Regions from separate parts of the Caballeronia sp. LZ016 genome, predicted to be linked through region 3. Evidence: riboswitches for the same ligand, from Rfam matches in the RefSeq annotation. Region 3 holds a riboswitch; each other region holds the start of a gene.
What was found. A riboswitch is a leader RNA that binds a small molecule or an ion and turns the genes downstream of it on or off. The one in region 3 is predicted to bind cobalamin.

Region 1: another riboswitch for cobalamin. It lies ahead of cobG (precorrin-3B synthase); the one in region 3 lies ahead of P9220_RS00735 (TonB-dependent receptor domain-containing protein).
Region 2: another riboswitch for cobalamin. It lies ahead of P9220_RS15895 (cobalamin biosynthesis protein); the one in region 3 lies ahead of P9220_RS00735 (TonB-dependent receptor domain-containing protein).

Annotation. Positions count from the first base shown of each region.
Region 1 covers NZ_JARTVY010000002.1:548,487-551,758, forward strand. The annotation lists gene P9220_RS15930 (precorrin-8X methylmutase) at 1-394, opposite strand, end outside; gene cobG (precorrin-3B synthase) at 387-1,601, opposite strand; cobalamin riboswitch at 1,720-1,911, opposite strand; gene cbiE (precorrin-6y C5,15-methyltransferase (decarboxylating) subunit CbiE) at 1,995-3,203, shown strand; gene P9220_RS15945 (cobalt-precorrin-5B (C(1))-methyltransferase) at 3,235-3,272, shown strand, end outside.
Region 2 covers NZ_JARTVY010000002.1:537,215-540,486, reverse strand. The annotation lists gene cobN (cobaltochelatase subunit CobN) at 1-46, opposite strand, end outside; gene cobW (cobalamin biosynthesis protein CobW) at 51-1,130, opposite strand; cobalamin riboswitch at 1,244-1,490, opposite strand; cobalamin riboswitch at 1,545-1,785, shown strand; gene P9220_RS15895 (cobalamin biosynthesis protein) at 1,874-2,290, shown strand; gene cobO (cob(I)yrinic acid a,c-diamide adenosyltransferase) at 2,287-2,889, shown strand; gene P9220_RS15885 (cobyrinate a,c-diamide synthase) at 2,889-3,272, shown strand, end outside.
Region 3 covers NZ_JARTVY010000001.1:155,286-158,557, reverse strand. The annotation lists gene P9220_RS00755 (EVE domain-containing protein) at 1-309, opposite strand, end outside; RNA gene ssrS (6S RNA) at 376-558, opposite strand; gene P9220_RS00745 (cell division protein ZapA) at 676-990, opposite strand; gene P9220_RS00740 (ATPase) at 987-1,382, opposite strand; cobalamin riboswitch at 1,576-1,876, shown strand; gene P9220_RS00735 (TonB-dependent receptor domain-containing protein) at 1,961-3,272, shown strand, end outside.

The DNA.
Region 1 (3,272 bases), on a different contig from region 3:
CGACGACCGCGCCCGCAAGGTGCGGCCGCCACAACTCGAGTGCGGCGGCGGACCGGGTGTTGTTCATCATGCGTGCGCGTTCGGGCACGCACGGATCGCCGAGCGTGCAGACGACGCGGTTGTCGGCAGGAAGGCGTGCACGCGTGATGCCTTCGGCGACCATGCGCGCATCGCAGAGAATCGGTGCGCCGGCAGCAAGCGCTGCGCGGCCCGCATCGCCCGCGCCGGGAGAGAAACGCAGGTCGTCGACGATATCGATCATGCCGCACGCATGGATCAAACGCACGGCGAGCTTCTCGATGTCGGATGGAATGGCGCTCAGGTCGGCTTCGGCGCGTATCGTCGCAAACGACTGACGATAGATTTCTGCGCCGTCGCGAATGTAGTCAAGCATCGGCATGGCTCCGGGCGAGCCATGCGGCCGCCTCTTCGATGGATAGATTTCGTGCGACGCGACGCGGGTGCCAATGCACGTCGTAGCGGTCGGCTTCGACAGCGAACAGCGTCACCGCGACGGGATGCGCCGCCGCGCACGAACGATCGCAACCGCTCAGATGCACGTGCGTATCGGGCGGCAACAGCGGCGCGAGGCGGTAAGCATCGGCTTTGGTGTCGGCATGACTTTTCGCGCAGCCGCTCGAACCGGTACACGCGATAAGTCGCGCAAGCGGATGGCGCGAGTCCGTCACGAGGCCGAGCGCATCGAGGCGGTCGATCACGCTTTGTGTGTCTTGCAGCACGACGCCCGGCACGATGATGCTTTGCCACGGCGTCACGATAAGGCGGCCCTCCCCATGCGATGTGGCGAGATCGGCGAGGGCGCCCAGTGTGGCGGCATCGAGACGGCCGAGCGGCGGTTGCGCTCCGACATAGCATGCGTTGTCATCCGGCATGGCATGTGCGCCCAGGCGCAGCGATGCATCGGACGGTGCGCGACGCCATGTCGTGGATACGGCGTCGAATGTGAGCGCATGGAGAAAGCGCGCGACGCCGACTCGTGCGAGAAACTCACGCATGCGATGCTCTTCCGGCGTTGCTTGCGCGAGAAACGCATGAAGCACCGCGACGACGAAAGGCACGACGGCATCGCGCGCAACGCTGCCGAGCGCGGGCGCATGATCGACGCGATGCGGCATCGACCCTGCGAAACCGAACGCGAAACGCGCGCCGCCATCGAGTGCGGAGAGCCACACATCGTGTGCGTGATCGAGCATTGCGAGCCGTTCGCCGCCGTCGAGCTGCAGCGAGAATTTGGGCGATAACGCGTGCAGCGCGGCGTCGCTCTGCATCGCGGCGGTGATGCCGGCGGCGAGCGAGCGCAGCGAGGCGTTCGCGAGCGGGCTCAGCATCACGTTGCGGATATCGTCGCCGCCTGCGGCTTGCGGACCGAGGCCGGCGTTCATTGCGATTTCGACGAGTTCCGCATGGGCATCGTCGCGAATGCCGCGCAATTGCAGGTTGGCCCGGTTGGTCACGTCGATGACGCCCGAGCCGCAGCGCATGGCGGCGCGCGCAACGGCATGCGCCGCCGGTGCGCCGAGTTCGCCGCCCGTCAGACGCAAGCGCGCGAGGCCGCCGTCTCGTGCCGGCACGATGCGCATGAGGCCCGGACAGGCCGATGGCCGCGATACTGAAGAATGTGCGTTCAAATGCGTGACGGATGCGGTATCGCGCCATGAACTGCCCGGTACACCCCGCCCGGACGGCTCGCGCGAAATAAGCGTTGATTCTGGCGTCGGCAGGTCTCTTGGCTGGCAGGTCGCCATCCGCGCCGGCCTTCCCGGTATAAACCAGTGGCAGTGGAGCGCGGACTCGCTGCGTACAATTGCGGGGGCAGCCACAGTTTTGCTGTGTTCCCTGTTAGGCCCTCGAGGTTCGACCCTCGCAGGCGCCGACGGACGTTGTATTATGCCCGGTTTTATCGACCATCAGACCGCTTCGTGCATGCCGTTTTCTCGCGATGCGCGTAGCGAACCGCAAGGAGGGAACGGCGCATGTCGACCTGGCTGACCGTGGTGGGCATCGGCGAGGACGGATGGCACGGCCTTAGTCGCGCGGCACGTCGCGCGCTCGTCGAAGCTGGTTCGATCCACGGCGGCGAGCGGCACCTCGCGCTTCTTCCCGCGCGTATCGCAGCCCGCCGCGTGCCGTGGCCCAAGCCGTTTTCCATCGATGCCGTGCTTGCCGAGCGCGCGAGCGGCGCGCGCATCTGCGTGCTGGCGAGCGGCGATCCGATGCATTTCGGCGTCGGCGCCACGCTCGCGCGCGAGCTTTCGCCCGATGAAATGCGCGTCATTCCTGCGCCTTCGTCGCTGTCGCTCGCGGCGGCCCGTCTGCACTGGGCGTTGCAGGATGTTCGATGCGTGTCGCTCGTCGGGCGTCCGGCCGCTGAACTGCTCGCGCATACGTTTCGCGGTGCGCGTCTTCTCGTCTTGAGCGCGGATGGCTCGACGCCCGCGGCCATCGCATCGTTGCTGACCGCGCACGGCTTCGGCGCGAGCCGCATCAGCGTATTCGAGCAGTTGGGCGGCGTCGATGAGCGGCGCATTGACGAACGTGCGGACGATTGGCGCGAGGCTCACGTCGCCGCGCTCAATCTCGTTGCGATCGAGTGCAGGACGCACGCGGGCCACGCGGGTCCGCCGCTCACGCCCGGCTTGCCCGACGACGCGTACCGTCACGACGGCCAGCTCACGAAGCGCGATGTCCGTGCGATTACCCTCGCGCGTCTTGCGCCGCAACCCGGCGAATTGCTATGGGACGTGGGCGCGGGCTGCGGCTCCATCGGTATCGAATGGATGCGCGCGCATCCGGCTTGCCGCGCGATTGCCATCGAAGCCAACGAAGGGCGGCAGCGTCTCATCGAGCACAACCGCGATGCGCTCGGCGTGCCGACACTCAGGCTCGTGAGAGGCGAAGCGCCTGCCGCGCTCGATGGCCTGCCCGCGCCGGATGCCGTGTTCGTCGGCGGAGGGGCGACTGCACCCGGCGTGCTCGATACCTGCTGGACGCGGCTGCGCCAGGGCGGGCGGCTCATCGTCAACGCGGTGACCTTGCAGAGCGAAGCGGCGCTCGTCGAGTGGCGCGCGCGGCATGGCGGCGAACTGACGCGAATCGGGGTGGCGCAGGCGGAACCGCTCGGTAGCTTCGATACATGGCGGCAGGCGTTGCCGATCACGATGTTGCAAGCGACGAAGTCGTGAGCGTTCCTAACTATATGGCTTCATCCGACGCATGCGCGACGAAACGCCCGACACCCCCGCGCCGCTGAG
Region 2 (3,272 bases), on a different contig from region 3:
CGGCATCGTCGACGAAGCCGCCGGGCGTCGTGCGTAGCAGATGCATCGTGTCAGGCCTGCACGAGCGAATTACCGAGCGCGGCGTCGAACGCGGCCTGAAGCGCCTGCTGATCGAGGTCTTCGCCGATCAGCACGAAACGGCTCGCCGCTTCGCCTTCGGACCAGCGTCGATCGAAGTAACTGTCGAAACGACGCCCCACGCCTTGCACGACGAGACGCATCGCAGCGCCGGGGAGTGCCGCAAAGCCCTTTACACGATAAATGGTATGTTGCTCGACGAGCGTCTGCAACGCAGCGATCGCCTGCTCGCGCGACTCGATGCGCGCTTTAACCACGACAGAATCGAACTCGTCATGGTGATGATCCGCGTGGCCTTCGTCATCGACTGAGCCATGGTGGTCGTTCCGCAGATGAATCGACTCTTCCGATGCCGATTGCAAGCCAAGCAATGCATGCAGATCGAGCCGGCCCATTTGTGCAGGGACGATCTTCACTTGCGGCGGAATCTCGGGACGTATGAGTGTTTCGACTTTGTGGAACGCATCAGCGTCCATCAGGTCCGTCTTGTTCACGATCACCAGATCGGCCGATGAAAGCTGATCCTCGAACAATTCATGCAGTGGCGATTCATGGTCCAGATTCGGATCGGCCTTGCGCTGTGCATCGACTGCAGCGGGATTCGCCGCGAACTGTCCGCTTGCAGCAGCGGGACCATCGACGACGGTGATGACGGCATCGACGGTAAACGCATTCTTGATGGACGGCCAGTTGAACGCCTGCACGAGTGGCTTCGGCAACGCAAGACCGGACGTTTCGATCAGCACATGGTCGATGCGGTCTCGCCGTTCCAGCAATTGCTCCATCACGGGGTAGAACTCTTCCTGCACCGTGCAGCACAAACAACCGTTCGCAAGCTCATAGAGATTGCGGTCGGCAGACGCCGCTTCGTCATCGCAACCGATGCCGCAGCCTTTCAGAATCTCGCCGTCGATACCGAGCTCGCCGAACTCATTGACGATCACCGCCAGGCGCAAGCCCTGCGCATTCGACATGATATGGCGCATCAAGGTAGTCTTGCCGCTGCCGAGAAAGCCGGTCACGACGGTGACGGGAATCTTGCGGGTTTGCATTGTTGCTCCGTGGCGTGTGTGCGTGCGCGGCGCCGCTCGAGGCATCGAATGCGGATGGAACGGGAAAGGCGCACGGCTTCGTGATCATGAACCGAGCCGCATCCCCGCGGCATGGGTCCTGGCGAAAGTCTGGCCGGTATCCGGGCTTGCGACTCATTACGCCGCCTTCCTGCCGTTGGCAGTGGCGTTTAGCGCAATGCGCGGTATCGTCAATACCGATACCGCCAGTCGCTTACCGTTGCGGGGGCAGCGCAGGTTGGCGCACGCCATACGCATGAAATGGCTAAGCGCTCCCTGCTTCCCGTTTGACTGTGCGCGAAAAGAAGCTCGCGCACGAGCACCAGACTGCGTGAAAGTCTAGGCTTAGCGGACACGAGCGTCAAGGAAACACGCGCCTTAAAGAAGCGCCTATGGTATCTTTGGCCCGCGACTGGTGCTCGCGCGTTCGAACGCAACGCGCAGTTAAACGGGAAACAGGAAGCCGTGTTTCTGGACGAATCACGCGCCAGCCTGTGCTGTCCCCGCAACGGTACGCGACCGGCGGCTTGTGCCATGCAATGCCGCGCACGGTGCTCAAATGCCACTGCCGCGCAGGCGGGAAGGCCGCACGATGAGGTCGCAAGCCCGGATACCGGCCAGCGCAGGGGACGAAGCGCATTGCGTGATTTCATGCGGCGCGCTTCGCCGAACGCCGCGCATCCGCGAGGGACGCATGCACGGCGCAAGCCGCCATTTTCTTTTCGATGATGACCATTAGCGCGACCCGGCGCCATCTTGCAGTCGGCATCGGTTGCAGGCGAGGCGCGAGCGCAGACGCCATCGAGCATGCCGTACGCACGGCGCTCGACGAAGCCGCGCTTTCATTCGATGAAATCGCCTTGGCCGCAAGCATCGACGCTAAAGAATGCGAAGCTGGCCTGCTGGCGTTTTGCGAGCGTCATCGTTTGGCTTTGCATTTTTTTAACGCGGAAGAAATTGCTATAGCGCCGGTGAATTACTCTCGCCAAGCCGCCAGGCACATGAATGTCGACGGCGTGTGCGAGCCTTGCGCCATATTGGCGAGCGGCGGCGGACGGCTCGCACTCGGAAAGACCATCGTCGGCGGCGTGACCGTCGCGATCGCAATGAAGAACGCGCCATCAGACAAGAACGCCCCATGAAAACCGACACCGAATCGCATTTGCGGATGACGCAGCGTCGCAAGGAAGGCCATGAAAAGAAGCAGGCCGCCGCCGATCACGAGAAGGGCCTGTTGATCGTGAATACCGGCAATGGCAAGGGCAAGACCACAGCCGCGTTCGGCATGGCGGTGCGCGTGCTCGGCCACGGCATGAAGCTCGGCGTCGTGCAGTTCATCAAGGGCGCGTTGCATACGTCCGAACGGGATTTTCTCGGCGCGGCAGCGAACTGCGATTTCGTCACGATGGGCGATGGCTATACGTGGAACACCCAGAATCGCGAAGCCGATATGGCGACCGCGCGCAAGGGATGGAACGAAGCGCGCCGCATGATCGAAAGCGGTGAATATCAGATGGTTGTGCTGGATGAACTCAACACCGTGCTCAAGTACGAGTATCTTCCGCTCGATGAAGTGCTCGATGCTCTGAAGGGCCGACCCGCGATGCTTCATGTGGTCGTAACAGGCCGTCATGCGCCGGAGGCGCTCGTCGACATTGCCGATCTCGTCACCGAAATGCGGCTCGTGAAGCATCCATACCGTGAGCAAGGCGTCAAAGCGCAACGGGGCGTCGAATTCTGATGGCGCGCTGCCCTGCACTTTTCATCGGCGCAAGCGCCTCGCATCAGGGCAAGACCACCGTGACGGCTGCGCTTGCCCGTCATCATGCGCGGCAAGGCCGGCGCGTGCGCGTCTTCAAGACGGGGCCTGATTTTCTCGATCCGATGATTCTCGAACGGGCATGCGGTTCGCCCGTTTATTCGCTGCATCTGTCGATGGTCGGCCTCGATGCATGCCGCGCGATGCTTGCACAAGCGGCGCGTGAAGCCGATCTTATTCTTATCGAAGGCGTGATGGGCCTGTTTGATGGCACGCCCAGCAGCGCCGATCTTGCCGCCGCGTTCAACGTGCCCGTGCTGGCCGTGATCGGCGCACATGGCATGGCGCAGACTTTCGGCGCGGTG
Region 3 (3,272 bases):
GCTCACGTCGACGAGCAGCCAGCGCGGCGTGTCCGGCGTGGACTTCGGATCGAAGTAGGGGCTTGTCGAATCGAACTGCGTGGGATCGGGATAGGCCGTCGACGCCACCTTCGCGATGCCCGCGATACCCGGCTCCGGACAGCTCGAATGATAGAAGAGCACGCCGTCGCCGACTGTCATCTGGTCGCGCATGAAGTTGCGCGCCTGATAGTTGCGCACGCCCGTCCACGGCAAGGTTTTCTTCGGCGCGTGCGCGAGATGATCGATGCTCGCTTCGTCCGGTTCGGACTTCATCAGCCAGTAGCGCATGAGGGAGCAGCAAGAGTCGACGATGCAAATGAAAACGGCATCGGTGAAAACCGATGCCGTCTGGGTAAGGTCCCCGCCTCAGCCGCTAGGCCGGCATCCTGAACCTGGGTTCAAGATTGGTCGCGGTAAGCAACACTTCGGGTACATCAGACTAAGTGACGCGCGCGCCCGTGTTACAAGGTTCCGCAACCGTGCCAATGTGACATTGGTTCAAGGAATATATGACCTTGGCGCACCAGGCAGGGAAACATCACTCTACACCAATCATTTGCCTTATGCAGCCCCCGGCCATCGATCGCGCGGTATCTTTTTTTCATTGACACCGCGAGGGTGATTAGATCAACCCATCATGCAGATAACCTGCACTTACTGCACTTCGTACTGCGCGATGACCGCGCCCAACTGCTGGTTCATCGAGTGCACCGTGCGGCGAATTTCTTCGGCGGGGAAGGCCTCGCCGTGACGCACGCTTTCCTGCAGACGCAGCAATTCGGACGCCAGCGACAGCGCGGCCATCACTGCGATGCGGTCCGTGCCGCGCACGCTGCTTGCATTGCGGATCTTGTTCATTTCCGCATCGACGCGGGCGACCGCTTCGCGCAACGCGGCTTCCGTTTCAGGCGAGCACGCGAGGCGATACGGTTGCCCGAGGATGGATACTTCGATCTGCGTGGTCGTCATGCCTTCTCTCCGTGATGGTGAGCGCCCTGCATCTCTTCCGCATGCGCATGTTCGTGCTGCGCGCCGCGCGATGCGTGCTTTTCGGCTTCGGCGTTGAGAAGGTCCAGTTGATTGTCGCTTTCCGCGTGCTGCGTCTTGCCGCGCGGCAGTTTTTCGAGGATGGCGTTCAAGCGCACCTGAGCGTCGTCGATCTTCGCGGAGAGCGAGTCACGCTCGGCTTGCAATGCGTCGCGCTCGCTTCGCACCTGCACGAGTTCGTCCTGTACGCCCGCGTAGTCGGCGCGCAATTGTTCGAGTTGCGCTTCCAGCGCGAGACGCGCCTGATTGTGGCGCTCGCTGATCTTGATCAGCCGGCCGATGTTTCCTGACAGTGATTCGAGTTCGTTGAGCATGTGCTGCGTCCTCTAAAGACCTGGCATTTTAGCGCGGTTCAAAGCAGCGTCCGATAATTGTCTCGTTTCGAGACGTAACAACCCCGGAACATGCGTGCATCGCCATGCATTCGTGTGTGGAAAGAGCGAGCGTGCGCGTTGATTGCAAGCGGCTGGGACGGCGCGCGTTCTTGACGGCCCCGATGCCCGCTCCTAAACTTGCCGCACTTTTGGTGCTCGCGTCCGCTTCTCTCGCGGATGCAGTCAAACGGGAAACAGGGAGCGAAGTCCACGGCGCATGACCGGGACGCGTCAACCTGTGCTGCCCCCGCAACGGTAAGCGACCGCAACGCAAGTTGCAAGTCGTCCCTCGCACGTTTCTCGCGTCGCATCGCATGGTTCATCGTCATGCGTGCGCCCTGCAGGAAGCGTGTCGACGCCACTGCGCGCCATGCGCGGGAAGGCGGGACGAAGCGTCGCCAGCCCGGATACCGGCCAATCGTCCAGCGCGTCCATGTCATGACGACCGGCGCGCGCGTCGCGCACAGACCTCGCGGGGAGCGGGGCACGCGCCAGCCCCGAACTGGAAGTCTTCACGCATGGTTCCATCTCCGTCCGGCACGAGGCGTCGCGCCGTTTGCGTTGCGGCGTGCGCCGCGTTCAGCGTGCTGCCGGTGCAATCCGCGCATGCCGATGCCGCCGATGCCGCCGCCCAAACACTCGCGCCCGTCGTCGTGACCGCGACGCGCAGCCCGCAGCCGCTCGCCGATTCGCTTCCGCAGACATCGCTCTTCGACCAGCAGGACATCGCCGACACCAACGCCGACGATGTGCTCGGCCTCATCGCGCTCGCGCCCGGCGTGCAGATCACCCGCAACGGCGGGCCAGGCGCGAATTCGGGCGTGTACATACGCGGCGCGGCGTCGTCGCAATCGCTCGTGCTGATCGACGGCGTGCGCGTGGAGTCGGTATCGCTCGGCGCGGCGCAGTTGTCGCAGCTAATGCTCGATCAGACCGATCGCGTCGAAGTCGTGAACGGCAATGTATCGGCGCTGTATGGATCGAATGCGATCGGCGGCGTCGTGCAGATCTTCACGAAAGAGGGCGATGCACACCCGCCGCGCTTCCACTTCGAAGCCGAGTACGGCAGCTATCACACGCAGCGTCAGTCGGCGGGCGTCGACGGCGCGCTCGACGCCGATGGCCGCACCACGTTCAGCCTCAACGTGTCCCGCGAAAAGACCGACGGCTTCTCGTCGATCGATCCCGCGCTTGCGCCCAATGCCAACCCGAACGCGAACGGCTATCTCAACGAAAGCGTCGCGGCGACGCTGCGCCACAAGTTCACCGACAAGTGGGACGCGGGCGTGCGCTTTTTGCAAGCGAACGGCGTCGACAGCTTCGACGATGCCTACGGCTCGCCGACCGACATCAACAAGACGCACGACCGCGTGCGCTCGGCGTCGGTGTTCGCGAACGGCAAGCTGACCGACCGCTGGACCACGCACTTCACGATGGCGCAGGGGCAGGACCGCGCGAACATCGAGCAGAACGGCGTCTATACGAGCCGATTCAACTCGGAGACGCATCAGTACCTCTGGCAGAACGACTTCAGGCTCGCCGATGCCCACAAGCTGCTGTTCGGCTACGAGCATCTCGATCAATCGCTCGATTCGGATCAGCTGAGCGCGCCGGACCGTCACGTGAATTCGGTGTTCGCGGGTTACGTGGGGCGCTTCGGCTCGAGCGAGGTTCAGGCGAACGTGCGTCACGACCAGTATTCCGATTTCGGCGGCGCGAACAGCTACTATCTCGGCTACGCCTACAGGTTCGATGCCCACTGGCGCGCGAGCGCGAGCTATGCGGTGTCGTTCCGCGCCCCGAGCTTCGATGACCTCTACTATCCGTTCA